4 regions of the Bacillus haimaensis genome follow, and region 4 is predicted to be linked to each of the others. Evidence: riboswitches for the same ligand, from Rfam matches in the RefSeq annotation. Region 4 holds a riboswitch; each other region holds the start of a gene.
The links. Region 4 has a riboswitch for S-adenosylmethionine ahead of ABN702_RS16190 (sugar ABC transporter substrate-binding protein). Riboswitches for the same ligand answer to the same signal wherever they lie in the genome.
Positions count from the first base shown of each region.

Region 1: linked by a shared signal. The riboswitch ahead of ABN702_RS12245 (O-acetylhomoserine aminocarboxypropyltransferase/cysteine synthase family protein) and the one ahead of ABN702_RS16190 (sugar ABC transporter substrate-binding protein) in region 4 are both predicted to bind S-adenosylmethionine.
Region 2: linked by a shared signal. The riboswitch ahead of ABN702_RS21115 (LLM class flavin-dependent oxidoreductase) and the one ahead of ABN702_RS16190 (sugar ABC transporter substrate-binding protein) in region 4 are both predicted to bind S-adenosylmethionine.
Region 3: linked by a shared signal. The riboswitch ahead of metK (methionine adenosyltransferase) and the one ahead of ABN702_RS16190 (sugar ABC transporter substrate-binding protein) in region 4 are both predicted to bind S-adenosylmethionine.

Region 1 is NZ_CP158164.1:2,406,014-2,410,840, reverse strand. Features, by position in the region: gene ABN702_RS12250 (AAA family ATPase) at 1-1,643, opposite strand, end outside; SAM riboswitch class I at 1,858-1,962, shown strand; SAM riboswitch class I at 2,123-2,242, shown strand; gene ABN702_RS12245 (O-acetylhomoserine aminocarboxypropyltransferase/cysteine synthase family protein) at 2,305-3,624, shown strand; gene metX (homoserine O-acetyltransferase MetX) at 3,646-4,746, shown strand; gene ABN702_RS12235 (homoserine dehydrogenase) at 4,739-4,827, shown strand, end outside.
Region 2 is NZ_CP158164.1:4,154,689-4,159,515, reverse strand. Features, by position in the region: gene ABN702_RS21125 (YjiH family protein) at 1-938, shown strand, start outside; gene ABN702_RS21120 (ATP-grasp domain-containing protein) at 983-1,918, opposite strand; gene ABN702_RS21115 (LLM class flavin-dependent oxidoreductase) at 1,964-3,010, opposite strand; SAM riboswitch class I at 3,097-3,202, opposite strand; gene ABN702_RS21110 (hypothetical protein) at 3,603-4,109, opposite strand; gene ABN702_RS21105 (PTS transporter subunit IIBC) at 4,419-4,827, shown strand, end outside.
Region 3 is NZ_CP158164.1:489,820-494,646, forward strand. Features, by position in the region: gene pckA (phosphoenolpyruvate carboxykinase (ATP)) at 160-1,746, opposite strand; SAM riboswitch class I at 2,012-2,179, shown strand; gene metK (methionine adenosyltransferase) at 2,355-3,554, shown strand; gene abc-f (ribosomal protection-like ABC-F family protein) at 3,943-4,827, opposite strand, start outside.
Region 4 is NZ_CP158164.1:3,168,482-3,173,308, reverse strand. Features, by position in the region: gene ABN702_RS16200 (ABC transporter permease) at 1-667, opposite strand, end outside; gene ABN702_RS16195 (sugar ABC transporter ATP-binding protein) at 669-2,168, opposite strand; partial or broken gene ABN702_RS16190 (sugar ABC transporter substrate-binding protein) at 2,237-3,354, opposite strand; SAM riboswitch class I at 3,477-3,584, opposite strand; gene ABN702_RS16185 (PLP-dependent aminotransferase family protein) at 3,787-4,827, shown strand, end outside.

The sequences.
Region 1 (4,827 bases), 760 kb from region 4:
GTCAGCCTGCCATCCTCCATTACCTGAAGAAACAGTTGGAGCACATCTGGATGGGCTTTTTCCATTTCATCAAGCAGTACAATACTGTAAGGGTTGCGGCGGACCTTTTCTGTCAACTGTCCAGCTTCCTCATGCCCGATATACCCTGGTGGAGATCCAATTAGTTTTGATACTGAGTGCTTTTCCATGTATTCACTCATGTCAAAACGGATAAATGCATCCTTTGAACCAAAAAGCTCTTCGGCAAGTGATTTGGTAAGCTCTGTTTTACCAACCCCAGTAGGTCCGACAAAAAGGAAGGAACCAATAGGTCGTTCTTTTCTTTTAAGACCTGCACGACTTCTGCGAATTGCTTTTGCAATCTTTTGGACTGCATCTTTTTGTCCAATCACTTTTTTATTTAAATTTGCCTCGAGATCACGAAGCTTTACTTGTTCTTCCTGTTGAAGTTTTCCAACTGGAATGCCAGTTTTTTCTTCTATGATTGCATAGATGTCATTCAGTGTAACTTCAATTTTTTTCGCAGTGGAGCTATTTCTACTCTTTTCAAGCTTTGCTTCTTCATCTCTCAGCTTTGCAGCGTATTCGTATTTCTCTTCATCCAAAGCTTTTTGTTTTTCCTTTTCAATCTGTGCAAGTCGGTAGTTAATTCCCTCCAAGTCCATTACATCCAAGGTTAAATTCTTCTTAGATCCTGCTTCATCAAGCAAATCAATGGCTTTATCGGGTAGGAAACGATCCTGAATATAGCGGTGTGACAGGCTGACGCAGGCATTTATCGCTTCTTCTGTATAGGAAACCTGATGGAAATCCTCGTATTTGGATTGGATACCTTTAATGATCTCAACAGCCTTTTCAGGAGTTGGCTCTTTTACCATAACAGGTTGAAAGCGTCGTTCCAATGCTGCATCCTTTTCTATTTGCCGATATTCCTTCAAGGTAGTAGCCCCGATGAGCTGCAGCTCGCCTCTGGCCAATGCCGGTTTCAACATGTTACCTGCATCCATGGACCCTTCCGCAGAACCAGCTCCCACAATTAAGTGCAATTCATCCACAAATAGGATGACGTTTTTTCTTTCCTGCAGTTCCTGGATGATCTGCTTCAGCCGTTCTTCGAATTGACCTCTAATACCAGTATTGGCAACAAGTGAGGCAACATCCAACAGATAGATTTCTTTATTCTGAAGCTTGGCAGGGACATCTCCGGTAGTAATATTAAGAGCAAGTCCTTCCGCGATGGCTGTTTTACCTACTCCAGGTTCACCGATTAGTACAGGGTTGCTCTTGTTTCGTCTATTTAGAATTTCAATTACTTTCTTGATTTCTTTTTCTCTTCCCACAACAGGGTCAATCAATCCTGCTTTAGCAAGATTTGTTACATTTTTGGCTAATTTGTCCAGAATTCCACGACCCTGTTTGGACTCTTTAGCATCTTTGAAATTTGACTCATTAGTAGGTCGATGATCCTGCTCCCAAAAAGGAGAGTGTCCGGAAAATCCTTGAAAGAATCCAGACGGTGTCTGTAATTTTGCTCTTTCTTCTTCAAAGCAGGAAGAGCATAGGACAAGTTGCTTTTGTTCTGAATTTAATTGGAACTTAACATGAATAGTTGCTTGATTCTGTTCGCATTTTTGACAAATCATTCTTTGCTTCCTCCTTGAGAATTGTTTGACTTTCTTTGACCATTTAGGTTTAGCCATAGTATACTTTGACCTTTTTTGACTTTCAAGTATTTTGCCTGTTGGTAAATCATAGAAAAAATATATTCTATATATTTAGAAAAGTTTGTTGACTTCATCTTGAGACTGTTGTTATAATTGCAAAAAGTATCAATCTTATAAAAATCATATAGCAAACTTCTTATTAAGAGTGGTGGAGGGACAGACCCTGTGAAGCCCGGCAACCTTCAATGATGTTGAAAAGGTGCTAATTTCTGCAGATTTTTTTTCTGAGAGATAAGAAGAGGACCTTGAATGAAAGCCTCTTCTTATCGAAGAGGCTTTTTATCTGTACAAAAGGGGGAAAAGTAAAAGTAATATTATCCGGAATTACTCAATATGGTAGATAGTAAATCAATCATCCAATCAATGAATTAACGCAATGAACAAAAAAAACTGAATATCTCTTATCGAGAGTGACCGAGGGATCAGGCCCTATGAAGTCCGGCAACCATCAGGAAAAGTTATTCTTTTTCTGAAAAGGTGCTAATTCCTGCAGGCGGACTATGCCTGACAGATAAGAGGAGGAAAAAACCTCTTCTTATGAAGGGGTTTTTTATTTTTATATAAAAACGGAGGTAAAAACATGACAAATACAAATGACGCTTATCAATTAGAAACGCTATTGCTACACGGAGGGCAAACTCCTGATCCGACTACCGGTTCCAGAGCCGTCCCCATCTATCAGACAACATCGTATGTGTTCAATGATACAGAGCATGCCCAAAATTTATTTGCCCTGAATGAATTCGGCAACATCTATACGAGAATTGGAAACCCGACAGTCGACGTGCTGGAAAAGAGAATTTCGCTGTTAGAAGGCGGAGTGGCGGCAGTGGCAACCAGCTCCGGCATGGCTGCAATTGCATTTGCCATATTAAACATTGCCCACTCCGGTGATGAAATTGTGGCAGCAGGCAATCTGTATGGAGGTACCTATAATCTTTTTGCTGTCACATTGCCGAAATATGGGATAAAAGTGAACTTTGTGGATGGAACGGATCCAGAGAACTTCAGAAAGGCAATAACCCCAAAAACCAAAGCGATTTTCGGCGAAATCATTGGAAATCCGAGCTTACATGTCTTAGATGTTGAAGGTGTCGCCAAAGTTGCACAAGATCATGACATACCACTCATTATTGATAATACTTTTGCATCCCCATATCTTTGCAACCCGATCAAGTGGGGAGCGGATATTGTGGTACATTCCGCAACTAAATGGATTGGCGGCCATGGAACGACAATCGGAGGAATTGTGGTGGATGGCGGTACATTCAACTGGGATAATCCTAAATTCCAAGACTTTACTGAACCGGATGAAAGCTATAATGGCATTCGCTATGCAGAAGCCTTCGGAAACCTTGCTTATGCAGTTAAACTGCGTGTCCAGCTTTTGCGTGATTTTGGCGCATGCTTAAGTCCTCAAAATGCATTTCTGCTTCTACAAGGATTGGAGACGCTTCACCTAAGGGTGGAAAAGCATAACGAAAATGCAACAGAGCTTGCAAGATTCCTACAAGATCATCCTGCTGTTGAGTGGGTATCCCACCCTAGTCTTCAAGGACATCCGGCGCATGCATCCGCTCAAAAGTATTTGAGAAACGGATATGGTTCCATTCTCAATTTTGGAATTAAAGGAGGAAGAGAAGCTGGAAGAAAAGCTATTGATTCAATCAAGCTATGGTCACATGTAGCCAATGTAGGAGACGCAAAATCCTTGATCATTCATCCAGCATCCACCACGCATCAGCAGCTTACAGGGGAAGATCTGAAAAAGTCAGGCGTAACAGAAGATCTGATTCGCCTATCTGTAGGAATTGAATCAATCGAAGATCTGAAAAAGGATCTGGACCAGGCACTTTTCACAGCAACAGGAAAATCCATCTTAAAAGTGGAAAGCATCTGATATGAAAAGGGTGGAAGGACAGTGACAGAGTGTGATTGCAAAACAACTGCCGGTAGTGTCCGGATCGAGCGACTGGTGCTTGAAAGTGGAGAAGTATTGGAGAAGGTGGAAATTGCCTATGAAAGGGTTGGAAATAAGAATAGGGAACTTATTATAGTCTGTCATGCCTTGACAGGAAACCAATTTGCAAGAGGATCCGAGGAAGAAAAAGGCTGGTGGCATTCCTTTATTGGTCCCGAATCCTATATTGATACAAATGACTATCAAGTAATAACAATGAATGTTCTAGGAGGGTGTAATGGCTCCACAGGTCCAACCTCCCTGAATCCAATAACTGGTGAAAAATATGGAAGCAAGTTTCCGTCCGTCACAATCAGAGATATGGTGCATGCTCAATATTTGGCATTGAGGGAGCTTGGGTACTCCGAAGCGAAAGCGGTTATTGGAGGCTCACTTGGGGGAATGCAGGTGCTCGAATGGGGAATATTATATCCGGATTATGCAGATATTCTTATTCCTATGGCTGTAACCCCTTATTTTACTGATTATGCTCTAGCTTTTAACTGTATTGGAAGAAGAGCCATTATGACAGACCCGCTTTGGAATAATGGAGATTATCAGGAAAATGAAATGTTGAAAGGTCTTGAAATAGCCAGAATGGTTGGTCTGGTAACTTATCGCTCTGCCAGTTTATTCAATCATCGTTTTAACCGGGAACAGAAACGAACAAAAGATGACTCTACTGTTGAATATCAGGTGGATTCTTATATGAAATACCAGGGTGAGAAATTCACACGACGTTTTGATGCCAACAGCTATCTTTGTCTGTTGGAGGCAATGGATCAGTATGATATCGGCTGGGAACGGAACGGCTGGAGGCAAGCACTGAGCCAAATAAAAAGTAAAGTGTGTATGATAGGTTTTTCAAAAGACCTGCTATATCCCACTAGTATGATAAGAGAAGCAGTGGAGGCACTGAAAGCCCATGGAATATCTGCAAGTTTTGTTGAGGTTGAAACAGAGTTCGGACATGATGGCTTTTTGGTTGAGTTTGACAAATGGGGGATGGAAGTGAAGAGATTGCTTGAGGAAAAAGAGAGAAGGGAAGTGACTCATGTCTAAAATAAATGTGGCGCTGTTGGGATATGGAACGGTTGGAAAGGGGGTATACAGTACGATTGAATCCCATCAAAACCGTTTACA
Region 2 (4,827 bases), 990 kb from region 4:
CTGTTTTCCTATTTGCAGGATTATTTTTACCTCTGCTTTTGAATTATGGACTATTGGAGTTCTTCGGAGCTTTGTTAACGAAAGTCATGCGACCAATTTTCACTTTACCGGGACGCTCTTCCATCGACACATTGGCTTCCTGGCTTGGGGATGGGACCATCGGGGTGCTATTGACGAGTAAGCAATATGAAGAGGGCTATTACACTAAGCGCGAAGCAGCGGTAATCGGAACGACCTTTTCCGTTGTTTCCATTACATTCAGTCTGATCGTCATCTCCCAGGTTGGCCTGGCGAAAATGTTTGTCCCTTTCTACGCAACGGTTGCACTATCTGGGCTGGTTGCTGCCATCATCATGCCGCGTATTCCTCCACTTTCCTGGAAGCCGGATACGTATTACAACGGTGAGGAAAAAGAAGAGAAAGAATTGATTCCAGAGGGTTACACACCATTAAAATGGGGTTACTCCCAGGCTGTGGAACGTGCTGCGAAAAATAGAAGCATCAGCAAATTCTTCATCGAGGGCGGAAAAAATGTCCTCGATATGTGGATGGGTGTCGCGCCCATCGTCATGGCGTTCGGTACAATCGCCCTTATTCTAGCGGAGAATACGCCGTTGTTCACTTGGTTGGGAGTACCGTTCATTCCGCTGTTGGAGCTCTTGCAGATTCCTGAAGCGAAGGCGGCATCGGAAACCATGATGGTCGGATTTGCCGATATGTTCCTGCCTTCCGTATTAGGTGCGGATATCCAAAGCGAACTGACCCGCTTCGTAGTCGCAACCGTATCCGTGACACAGCTCATCTACCTTTCCGAGGTCGGTGGCGTATTACTGGGATCCAAGGTACCCGTATCATTCAAGGACCTGTTCATCATCTTCATCCTGCGTACATTGATTACGCTGCCTGTCATTGCAATCATGGGCCATATCTTTTTCTAAAAGAATAATGAAAAAGGTGCCAGACCCCGTCTGGCACCTTTTTCTTATGCTCGTTCCAGCTCCGCACCAAGCAGTTTTGCCAATTGGAGCATGCCGAATTTCCCTGCCACTTTTTCGGCATCAGCATTGTAGTTCGTATTCGTGTTGACGTCATAGGTGTAAATTTCACCATTTGCGTTTCGGATAAATTCGATTCCGGCAACCTGGATGTTGTTCTCCTTAAGGAATGCCTCATATTTTTCAATGATTGGATCTGCAAAATCCTCGACAATGCGAAACTTTGGCTTCTCTTCCACTTCTTCCCCGACAGGACAGAACAGATCGCCTATCTGGCAGGCATCCGCCGGGCAAAGTTCAAAGCCTTCAGACGTATCCACCCTCACCGAATAGAGGAACTTACCACCTACAAACTCGCATCTCGTAATATAGGATTCCGGTGACTCGATATACTCCTGGATCAGCGTGATCCCATCAACCGGTTCCTCGAAGGTCGGACCGTACAAATATTCCTCGAGGCTTGCCGTGGATTGAAAAAGCTGGACTCCCAGCCCTTTTCCGGCGCGGTTGTGTTTCGTGATGAACGCCTCAGTTCCCAGTTTCTTTGCCGCCTCGATAATATTGGTTTTTCCAACTGCCGCAATCGTCCTCGGCGTGCGGATCCCCTGCTTCTCAAGTGCCGTATACTGATTCACCTTGCTCAATTCAAGCTGAAGCGCACGGCTGCCGTTCAACACTTTTCGGCCATGATGCTCTAGCCACGAAAGCACTGCCCCCGTCAATTCCGGTGCAAAGCGGTGGTCCCTTGTGTGGGAGGATGCACTCATTCTGTTATAAAACACCCCTTCAGGTGGCGCATCAACCAATGGCACGAGCCCTTCGTCGAGATGCCACTCTTCAAATGGCAGGTCCAATTCTTTTAATCTATTGGTCAAATGGTCGGTCCATTCTTTGTTTTCATGCAAGATATATATCTTTTTCATCGTATCTTCCTCCAATTTCTTCAAGTCTCCTGGTTTGAATGTGCTTTATGGTTGAGCAAGCCGTTCCCCTTGCACAAGGGGCATCACTTTTTGGGCAAAGCGCTCCATTTCCTCCAGCTGCGGGGAAAATTGCAGCAAGAGCAGGTCCACGCCTGCTTCCTCATACTCTCTTATTTTCTCAGCAATCTGTTCCGGCGTACCGATCAGGTTTGGCCGCAACCCTCTATTTGATACCGAATAGTCCTGGAGCTGGATCTGCTGCTCAAGCTGTGACTTACTGGTGAAATCCTTGAAGCCAGCATAGGCATCGGACTCCTTCACATCTGTGATTCTAGCAAGCTCCTTTTCCGCCTCTTCCTCTGTATCGCGGCAGATGACATAGGCGGCCATCCCGAACGACTGAAAAGGATGGTGCTCCGTATTTCTTCTGCGCTCTTTCATTTCCTCTATTTTGCGGGCGACCTCTTCCACCGTTCCACCATGCATGACGTACGCATCACAATAGGAGGAAATAACCTCTTTCCCCTTCGGACTCTCGCCCCCTGCATAGAGGATCGGATTCGGTCGTTGCACAGGCTTCGGAAAAAGCTTCGTTTCCTTAAGCTGATAGTACTTTCCGTCATAGCTGAAGGAGTCCTCGCTCCAAAGCCCTTTCAGCACATCAATAAACTCTTTCGTCCGTTCATACCGTTCATCATGCTGGGTGAAAATGCCGCCATACTGCCGCGCCTCTTCTTCCCACCAGGCAGAAACGACATTCAAGGTAAGGCGGCCATTGCTGATATGATCAATATTCGCAATCGCTTTTGCCGCAATCGCAGGATTATGGAAGCCTGGACGAATCGCAGTCATGATCTCGATCTTCTCCGTCACAGCAGCAAGTGCCGCAGCCGTTGACCAAGCCTCTAAGCTATCCTCTTCCGGGCCCTTTATATCATTTAAAAATAACTCTGCAATCAATGTCGTGTCATAGCCAAGCTTTTCCGCCTGCAGAATGACCTTTTTTGCGTAATCAAAGGTCGGCGGCATCTGTTCGTCCTCTACATTTCTCAACCATCCGCCAAATATCGGTAACCAAAAACCAAACTTCATCCCCTATCTTCCCCTCGTCTTTACTTTTCCGGCAAATAAAAAAACTTCCTCGATAAGAAGAAGTTTGGAATGGGAACCCGTCCATCTACTTATCTGCCAAGAACAAATTGTCTTGCTGGAATTAGCACCTGCACACACCTGTGCGGTTGCCGGGTTTCATCGGGCCAGTCCCTCCACCTCTCTGGATAAGAAAATAACTATTAATTTAGATAAATCCTATCATGAAACTCAGGATTAAACAAGTCTTTCGGATGGCTAAATATGTCTGTAGTATGCTATGCGGGAAGCGTAGGAGATATGTTGTTGGTTGTTTGGTTAATTTAGCCTTTTGGACAGTTTGAATGATGCAGGCGGCTAGGAACGATGTAGAACTTTGGCGAATATTGCGTTTCGTGCAAAAGACAACCATTTTTGTGCGTAAATTTGATTTTTTGTGCATAAAATTAATTTTTTGTGCATATATTAATATTTTTGCGCGTAAACCATTGTTTTTTGTGCATAACGTCAAATTCGGATCCGTTAACCTTTGAAAATAGAGCCAAAAAAGGCCACCTGCCGCGTTTTCTACGACAAGTGGCTCCCTATAAAGTAATTAGTTTACGTCTTTCTCGAAATTAGGCGCATGCAATCCAGCCTTTTCGAATGTTGCTCCGATCTTCTCATGGAATGCTGCAAATGCCGCTTCCATTTCAGTGAGGTCTGCATCGGGCTTTAATGTTGCCGCTCGCTCCTCGAAATAAAGTGCCAGCAATTCAACGGATTCCTTCATGTCTCCCTGTAGCTCTTTGCTTAAGTCGGAAGGGATCTCAAGTCCGCGAAGCTCGTTTGCAATTTGTTTGCTCGAGGATACCGCTTGTTCCTGCAGGGCTGCATCCTGGGATTGTTCATATGCTGTAACCGGCTCCAAATTTTCGCGGATAGTTTGAATCATTTCCATTTGAAGGCCTACTAATGCTGTAATCTGCTTGCTATCGTTATCATTATCAGAAGCTGCACTTGCTTCCGTTTCTTTTGATTCAGATTTATTTTCAGTGTTACACCCTGCCAGAACAGCGATGCTTAGTAAAGCTGTCAATAGTATGCTCATCCATTTTTTCATTGTATAGGTTCTCCTTTATTGTCCGAATTAGTACGGTACATAGTTTACTTCTTTTCTAAATGGATGTATACAAAATCCACGAAAGAAAGATTATTGCGCTAATAAATAATTTTCTCACAATAACACTTTTTGCAAATAAATGTACTTTGTTAAATTTAGATGATTGTTGAATCTTTTACTTGCATTGTGAGAGGACATCTCTTACAATAGAAAAATGCAAACGGTTGCACTAAAGTTACATATAATTGCATAAAAATGAATTCGTTTTCAAGTTTTATATACTACTAATGAAGAAAGAAGGCTGTTAATATGAAGAACTTTTTGTCTTTTGATTTTTGGCAAAAATTCGGGAAAGCGTTGCTAGTCGTAGTGGCAGTTATGCCAGCTGCTGGTATTATGATTTCCCTTGGCAAGTTGGTTGGCATGACGGGTGGAGACATCGTGCTTGTGCAAACGATTGCAAGAGTGATGGAGGATATCGGTTGGGCCATCATTACCAATCTGCACATCCTATTCGCTGTAGCGATCGGTGGATCATGGGCGAAGGAACGTGCTGGCGGTGCGTTCGCAGCATTGATCGCATTCGTATTGATCAACCGTATTACCGGAGCTATTTTTGGGGTAAATAATGATATGCTTGCCGATCCGGAAGCGACTTTCACGTCACTATTCGGTCAGGAATTGATTGTAGGCGATTATTTCACTTCTGTTCTTGGTG
Region 3 (4,827 bases), 1.9 Mb from region 4:
TCCCTATGAAAAAGTCCATCATCGTGTTGATGAAGGACCTTTTGAGCACCGCCCCCCATGAAAAAGTTCATCATAAGCTCCAATTTCTAATAGGTTCAAATATCAAAAGAGCCATCCGAAAGACAACTTAATGTCATTTCGGATGGCTCCAATATATTGTTAAACGGTTGGTCCACCAAGTCCTAGCACGTCTTCCGGTACGTTTTTGAACTTTGTGAAGTTTTCTTTGAATTTACCAGCCAATTCACGGGCAGCAAGATCATACTTCTCATCATCATGCCATGTTTTCTTAGGCTGCAGCACTTCATCAGGTACACCTGGAACATGCAGAGGGATCTCCACTCCGAAATATGGATCTTTTTCTGTTTCCACATTTGTAAGATCGCCTTCAAGAGCAGCTTGAACCATTGCTCTTGTGTATGAAAGCTTCATACGGCTACCTACTCCGTACTCTCCGCCAGTCCAGCCAGTGTTAACAAGGTAGACCTGGGCATTATGCTCATCGATTTTCTTGCCAAGCATCTCTGCATACGTAGTTGCAGGAAGTGGCAGGAATGGAGAACCGAAGCAAGTGGAGAACGTTGTTTGCGGAGAAGTGATTCCGCGCTCTGTTCCGGCCAATTTACTTGTGTACCCACTCAAGAAATGGAACATTGCCTGCTCTTTAGAAAGCTTGGAGATTGGAGGCAATACTCCAGTTGCATCAGCTGTCAAGAAAACAATGGTTGTCGGGTGTCCCGCGATACTTGGCTGTACAATGTTGTCCATTGCTTCAAGTGGGTAGGCGGCACGGGTATTTTCTGTTAAAGTGGAGTTGTCATAGTCAGCGATTCTTGACTGACCATCGATTACCACATTTTCAAGTACAGATCCAAAACGGATGGCATCAAAAATTTGCGGCTCTTTTTCGTGCGTCAGTCCGATGCATTTCGCATAGCAGCCGCCTTCAATATTGAATACGCCTGTATTGGACCAGCCGTGCTCATCGTCACCGATCAGCTTTCTGTTAGGGTCAGCGGATAATGTTGTCTTGCCAGTACCCGATAAACCAAAGAATAGTGCTACATCGCCTTCACGTCCTACATTGGCAGAGCAGTGCATCGGCATGATACCATTCTCAGGAAGCAAGTAGTTCATGACAGAGAAAATGGATTTCTTCATTTCACCTGCATATTCTGTCCCGCCGATAAGAACGACGCGCTTTTTAAAGGAAATGATGACAAATGCTTCAGAGTTCGTACCGTCAACTGCAGGATCAGCCTTGAAGCTTGGTGCAGAGACAACACTGAATGCGGTTTCATGTTTGGCAAGCTGTTCGTCATTTGGTCGGATGAATAGCTGGTGCGCAAAAAGGTTATGCCATGCAAATTCGTTGATTACCTGGATAGGCAATTGATATTTTTCGTCCGCTCCTGCGAAGCCCTTGAACACGAAAATTTCATCTTTATTTTCTAAGTAGGTTAGTACTTTTTCATATAAACGTTCGAATACTTCCTCAGAGATCGGGCTGTTTACCTTTCCCCAGTCAATCTTATCCTTGGAGATATCCTCTTCCACAATGAATTTATCTTTAGGGGAGCGACCCGTATATTTTCCAGTTGTAGCAACAACTGCACCGGTAGATGTCAGGCTGCCTTCATTGCGGTTTAATACTTTCTCCACTAATTGAGGTACAGAAAGTTGCATTTGCGTGTTGCTTCCGTATATTAATTTAGTTAAACCATTATCAATACCAACCGTTTTCATCATGGATAACTCTCCTTCAACTTGTATATTAATTTCTCATCTGTTAAAAAGTATAACACATTTAATCCAATAGTCCATACTAATTAAAATATTTTATGAAATAAAGTGTGAATCCGTTAACATTTTGTGAAAAAGAGGCTTATGTACATGGACAAATCTACTTAATGATAGCATATGTTTTTTCCTGTTTCTTCATTTAAATAATTTGCCGTTTTTTGTTGACAATAAAGCTTTTATTACGCTAATATAGAACCTTGAACGGATACTCTTATTCCGAGCTGGTGGAGGGGCAGGCCCTATGAAACCCAGCAACCTGCTCAAAGGTAAATGGGCGAGCGCGAAAAAGCACTTCGCTGATTTTTTTGGACAAGAAAATTGTCGCTTGAGAAAAGGTGCTAAACCTGAGCAAGGCATTGACCTTGACCGATAAGAGTGAAAGGCTAATTCTTGAATTCAAACCTTTCCTCAACATTATGGAAAGGTTTTTTATATTTTGCACAAGATAACAAAGAACATCACACAACAGGAAATGAGATCCGTATCAAACATACTGTTATACATGAAGAGAGGTAAAACGCTTTTCATATACAAAAGGAGGAACTTTTTTAATGACTAAACAACGTCGTTTATTTACTTCTGAATCCGTAACGGAGGGACATCCGGATAAAATTTGTGACCAAATTTCCGACTCCATCCTTGATGCTATTCTTACTAATGATCCAAATGCACGTGTAGCGTGTGAAACTTCTGTAACAACCGGATTGGTGCTTGTTGCTGGAGAAATCACTACCTCTACTTATGTAGATATCCCAAAAATCGTTCGTGAAACCATCCAAGGAATCGGATACACTCGTGCGAAGTACGGTTTTGACGCAGAAACTTGTGCGGTTCTTACTTCCATCGACGAGCAATCCGCTGACATCGCAATGGGTGTCGACCAAGCATTGGAAGCTCGTGAAGGACAAATGTCAGATGCGGAAATCGAAGCGATCGGTGCGGGAGACCAAGGTTTGATGTTCGGATTTGCTTGCAATGAAACTAAGGAATTAATGCCTTTACCGATTTCATTGGCTCATAAGCTTTCCCGTCGCCTAACAGAAGTAAGAAAAGAAGAAATCCTTCCATACTTACGTCCAGATGGAAAAACTCAGGTAACTGTTGAATATGATGAAAACGATCAACCGGTACGTATCGATACAATCGTTATCTCTACTCAGCATCACCCGGAGATTTCTTTGGAGCAGATCCAACGTAATGTGAAAGAACACGTAATCAAGCCGGTAGTTCCTGCTAACTTGATTGACGAAAACACAAAATACTTCATAAACCCAACTGGCCGTTTCGTTATTGGTGGACCTCAAGGGGATGCTGGATTGACTGGCCGTAAAATCATTGTTGATACGTATGGCGGATATGCTCGTCACGGTGGTGGAGCATTCTCCGGTAAGGACGCAACGAAAGTTGACCGTTCTGGAGCATACGCAGCACGTTATGTTGCAAAAAATATCGTAGCAAGCGGCTTGGCTGACAAATGTGAAGTTCAACTTGCTTACGCAATCGGTGTAGCACAACCTGTATCCATCGCAGTGGACACTTTCGGAACTGGTAAAGTTTCTGAAGAGAAGCTAGTGGAACTGGTTCGCAACAACTTCGACCTTCGTCCAGCTGGAATCATCAAAATGCTAGACCTTCGTCGCCCTATCTACAAGCAGACTGCAGCATACGGTCACTTCGGTCGTAACGATCTTGACCTTCCTTGGGAGCAAGTGGACAAAGCTGATGCATTGAAAGAGCAAGCGAACGCTTAATAATTATTGTGGCTGCCGCCAAATCAGGTTATGTGCCTGGTTTGGCGGCAGTTTTTTGTTTTGGGGAGTGGCTTGCTAGTTGCATTGCGTAGAGATGTCGGATTTTGTGAGAAAATGCGTTTTATCGATATGCAACTGTTTTTCGTTGATATATTTTTATTTTCATTGATATAATTTTTTTCTCGTTGATATAATGTCCGGAATCGTGGATATATGAAAATTTTCGTTGATATCTTAAAATTGCCTTGCGAAATCCACCTGGGAAACTTCGTATTTCATGAAAAGTAACCTATATAAAAAAAATTCACTCGAAACTGCACAAAAAAACAAGCCATACAACAAAAAAACAGGCGAAATAGATCGCCTGTCTACACTTCTCAAAACTGGTTTAAAGCGCATCCTCCAACAATTCATAGAGGGAGGAGCGTTCTGATTCTCTGTTATTCCATTCATCTTGATACTTTTGCAGGGCCACAAGATCTGTCTCTTTTTCCATCTGTGCTTCCAACTCGAATATTGCAAGTTCCAGTTCCTCCAATTTTGCCTCTATCTTCTCGGGCTCGATGGTAGTTGGGGCATTACTTCTTACTCGTTCCTTAGAAACAATTTCCTTCTTTCTTTCCGTATCTGAAACAACGGTTTGCAATTTATCTTTTTCCAATTCTTTTCTCTTATTCCGAGCATATTGGTAGTTGCCGGTATAAGTGGTGAGCCTCCCGCTTTCGAGCCAGCAAGTTTTCTCAAAATATTTATTCAAAAAGTAGCGGTCATGCGACACGGTAACTATCGTGCCGCCGAAATCCTCTAGCGCTTCCTCCAGGACTTCCCGAGATTCAATGTCCAGATGGTTGGTCGGTTCATCGAGTATAAGGAGGTTGATATCTTGATACATCAGCTGGGCCAAACGTAAACGCATTTTTTCTCCTCCGCTTAAATTTTCCACCCTTTTAAATACAGAAGGACCGTAGAAAAGAAACTTCGCAAGAACATGTCGTGCCTGTTCCTGGGTGATTGGTACGTATTCCCGAAAAGCGTCGATCAGCGTCTGTTTAGGGGTGGCGGCCTCCACATGCTGAGAGAGGTACCCGATTTTCACATTGCTGCCTACCTTTAATTCACCTGAATCATGACTTTCCTCGCCCAAAAGAATTTTCAGGAGAGTGGTTTTTCCTGTTCCATTTTGGCCGATAATCGCTACTCTTTCCTGAAAATAAACATGGAAATCAAGCTGATCAAAGAGCGTACGTCGGCCAAAGGATTTTGCCAAACCTTC
Region 4 (4,827 bases):
ATTTGTTCACGGGAATCCCTGAGAGCTTTGCGGCTTCGGCATTCCCGCCGATCACATACATGTACCTGCCGTGCTTCGTGTATGTTAAAAAGACATGTACGAAAAGAACGACGATGCCCATGATTAGAATAATCCAGGGAACTTGGCCGATTTTACTGAAAAGCGGGCTGATCAGTCCTTCGGAGAAGTTTCCATCAGGCATGATCATGTTTTGCGAGATCGCCGCGCCTCTTGTATATGTAAGAGCAATCCCTTGAATGATGAACATCATTGCAAGCGTGAGGAGCATATCCGGAATCTTCACTTTTACGATCAGCAGGGAATTCAATAGCCCCACAATCAGAGAAGCGGTAATGGCTGCCATAATGGCAATGAAAGTATTCTGTGAAAACCATACAAACATGGAGATCACGATCGCGTTTGACAGGGAGGCGACAGAGCCGACCGATAGATCGAATCCATTCACAGCGAGTGAAACGGTAATGCCAATGGCGATGATCGTGACGATCGAAATAGATCGAAGAATGCTGATGATGTTGTTGCCTTGGATAAATGACGGATTGGCCATCGTAAAGACGGCAATCAATACGAAAATGGTCAGGATGGTTCCATATTTATATAAAAATTGAAACAAAGAGTTCGAACTGAGTGATGTGGTACCCTGCATGTTACTTTCCTCCTGCTGAGTAATATAGGATTTCTTCTTCATTTGTCTCTGATGTGATAAGCTCCCGTGAAACCTCGCCATCATACAATACATACATACGGCTCGTGATCCCCATTATTTCGGATGTTTCCGAGGATGCGTAAAGAACCGCTTTTCCGCGCCTTGCCAAATCGGCAATCAATTCATATATATCCTTTTTTGCCCCAACATCGACACCCTTTGTCGGTTCATCGAAAATGTACACATCGGCGTCAGTGATCAGCCACTTTCCGATCGCTATTTTCTGTTGATTTCCGCCGGAAAGGTGCTGGGCAATGGTATCTGGGGAGGGGGTTTTGATACCCAGACTCGTAATAAGCTCGCTGGCTTTTTTCCTTTCCTTTTTCCGATCTAAAAAGCTGAAAAAAGAAGTGAACGAGTTCAAGGAAGCAGCCGTTAGGTTCGTCGTAACCGTTTCAGCCACAAGGATCCCTTCTTTTCTTCTTTCTTCCGGAACGAGTGCTATACCCTTTTTCACCGCTTCATGAGGGCTCTTTAGCTGAACCTTTTGCCCTTTGATGAAAATGTCGCCGGATGTAACGTCAGATAGACCGAACAGTGTCTTGCAGAGCTCTGTTTTACCAGCGCCGACGAGCCCGGCAATTCCGATGATTTCACCCTCTGAGACTTTGATGGAAAGGTTATTCAGTTTAGTAGAGTCGGAGAGATTGCTCACTTCCAGCACGGTCTGCCCAAGCATGGCTGGTTGTTCCGGGAATTGCTCCTCCAGCTTCTTTCCAAGCATCTGTTCCACCACTCTATTTTGAGTAGTAGCCGTTGTCACTTCCCTGGACACAAGCTTTCCGTTACGCATCACCGTGACCTCCTCGCAGAGTTCAAAAATTTCGGGCAGCCGATGAGAAATAAAGATGATGCCAACATTTTGATTCTTTAAGTCTTCTATAATACGGAAAAGCTCCTTCGTCTCCGTCTGGCTTAACGGGGCAGTAGGTTCATCCAGAACCAAGAATCGGCAATCGGTGGCAATGGACTTTGCGATCAGCACCATTTGTTTTTCCGCGAGTGTCAGCTCGCTTACCAGCTTCTTCGAGGAAAGCCTGATGTTCAGTTTTTCCAGCACAAGGGATGCTTTATAATGCAGCCCCCGCCAATCGATGAACTGCCTATTCTCACGGACTGTTTTTCCAAGCATGATATTTTCCCCGACCGTCAAATAGGAAACTAGTGCGGTATCCACTTCCTGATAGACCGTCTGGATGCCAAAGTCCTGTGCATCCTTTGGCGTGCGGATGGGGAGGGGGGTTCCGTCAAGCGCAATTTGGCCGGTATAGTGACTGTAGGCTCCAGAGAGAACCTTCATCAGTGTGGACTTTCCTGCACCATTGGCTCCGATCAAAGCGTGTACCTTACCGGTTTCCGCTGTAAAATCGACCTGACTTAATGCTTTCACTCCCGGAAATTCGATCGAGATATCGGTCATTTGAAGAGTTTGTGCTGCCATGTCATGTCCTCCTTTCACAAAAATGAGACACTCTCTTCACTAGGATAAGAGAGTGCCCGATATACTGGCTACTTCTGATAATGCTCCTTCAGCACCTTCATCCAGTCCTCTTCAAATGCGGAGGAGGTTCCCCAGCCTTTAATGATATCTGCGAGATTCACCATATTGACGGCTTGATCCGATTTGCGAAGCTCCTCCTGGGAGATGAGGGATGCTTCGAGGTCATAGGTTTCCGGTGTTTCCTCGCCAGCGAGCTTCTTTGCAAGCAGACGCAGATTGACGGCACCAATCAGTTTCGGATCTACTGCAGCTGTATATTTCCATGGACTTTTATCCGCCTGGATTTCCTGAAGATCGGCATTGGATACATCGATTCCGTAAATTTTGATCTCGTCACGTCCTGCTTCCTGGATCGCGCGTGCCGCACCGATTGCGAAGGCATCCCATGTTGCAAAGATGGCGTCGATTTCCCCTTTTTTATGCTTATTCAGCATTGCAGCTACGGCATTCTGGGTCTGAACGGATGTATCAGCAGCTGCCACACCGAATCGCTCCACTTCCTTGATGCCGGGATTGCCGGAAAGCGTGTCCTTATAGACTGCGTTCCTTCTTACCATTGGAGGAAAACCGTCCACCCAAAGGTAAACAATATTTGCTTCCCCATTGAAATCCTTCACCAACTGATCTAGCGCCAATTTTGCAAGTGCTTCATCGTCCTGGGAGGTCTGTGTCACTCCTGCTACAGTTCCGACATCCGGATTGGAGTCAAACGTCACGACGCTTTTGCCAGCTTCCACCAGCTTCTTTACTCCTTCTACAGTCGCGGCATCGTCCCCGTGGGAAAGGATGACCCCATCATAATCCTGAGTGATAGCCTGCTCGATCGCATCGTGGAACTTCGCGCTGTCCCCGTTTGCGGTGAATACATCCACTTCAAAACCGAGTGCTTCTCCTTCCTGTTTGGCACCTGCCAGGAATTGAGCGGTATGATCATCGCCTCCGATTTTACGGATGACCTTGATTTTCGCACCTTCGCCTTCCGCAAAGCGCTCCGGTACATTTTCAAAAGATACCTTTTCCTTGGCTCCTGCAGTCTGTCCGGAATTCCGGAAGAACATCCTGTTAAAAGTAGTGATAATGATAGTGTTGCGGCAAAAACTGATTTCACGATTGATTTCTTCTTCATGCTCATGACTCCCCTTTAGGTTTTTTCTTTTTTTGGCCAGGGAGGAATCATAAAAAATAAAAAATAAAAAAACCTCCCTGAAAAGAGAGGTTTCACCGCAATATATATATCGGGATGCTCCTCTCTCATCTTTCAGAACACAGATATGTCCTGCAGGATTTAGCACCAATTCCATATGGAACGGTTGCCGGGCATCATAGGGCCAGTCCCTCCGCCACTCTCGATAAGAGAATACAACGTATATTCTTTTTTAAAAATTTATAATTATCACTTTAATAGGTTGAAGAGGTAATGTCAAGAAGTAATTTTTTCGAGAATTTGGAGAGTTTGCAAACTATAAACAGGAATTACTGGTACTGATTAAGGAAGAAGTTTAAAATCAATTTAAATGAGTGGGGACAAGGGACCTGTCCCCGGAAAGGAATGGTGAACATGGACGCTGAATCCTTTTTCTCCAACAACATAAAAGCTGCATTGAAGAATAGTCCGCCTGGTGAGTGGATGCCAAATATCCCGGAGAATTGTATTCGGCTGAATTCGGGATATCCTGCACCAGAGCTTGTTCCTGATCAGGAGCTGAAGGCGGCAGTGGCGCTCCTCCTGGACGAGGAGAGGGATTTACCTCTTCACTATCTAGGAAGTCCACGTATTGATAAGCTGAAAGAGCAGATTCAAGATAGATTGGCGGAGCGTGGAATGCGTGTTTCCAAAGAGGAGCTATTGATCACTTCCGGTGCATGCCAGGCGATAGATTTGGTTGCCCGGATCCTCCTTGACGAGGAAGCGGTCGTTGCAATGGAAGCACCAACCTATATGGAGGCTTTGGAAATATTCAAGAACTACACGGATCATTACATATCCATTCCGGTCGATGAGCAGGGTCTTCAGACTGATCTATTGGAAAAAGAGCTGGCAGAAAGAAAACAGAACGGCCTCGCTTTGCCGCGTTTCCTATACACCATCCCGACCTTTCAAAATCCTACTGGGACCACACTGACAGCAGACCGGAGAAAGCATCTGCTGGAGCTTGCCTCCTCCTACAATTTTCTCATAATCGAGGACGATGCCTATGGGGAGCTTGCATTCAACGAAAGCCCCGAAACATTGAAGTCGATGGACAAAGAAGGACGGGTGCTTCATATCGGATCGCTCTCCAAGGTCGTAGCACCCGGCATGAGGATCGGCTGGGTAGCAGCAGCGCGTGATTTCATTACAGCACAATGGTGGTTCAAAAAAGACCTCGATCATCCGTTTGCCCATAGCACAATGGCCACTTTCCTGGAAAACATCGACTTCGAGGAAAGGCTCGAGATGCTGAGGAGGACCTATCGCGAAAAGTGTGCGGCCATGCTCTCCGCCCTGCAGGCAATCATGCCAACATCCGTCACTTGGTTTGTGCCCGAAGGAGGCTATTTTGCCTGGGTGAGGATTCCGGGAGTCGATACCGCAGAAATGCTGGCAGAGGCCATGGCA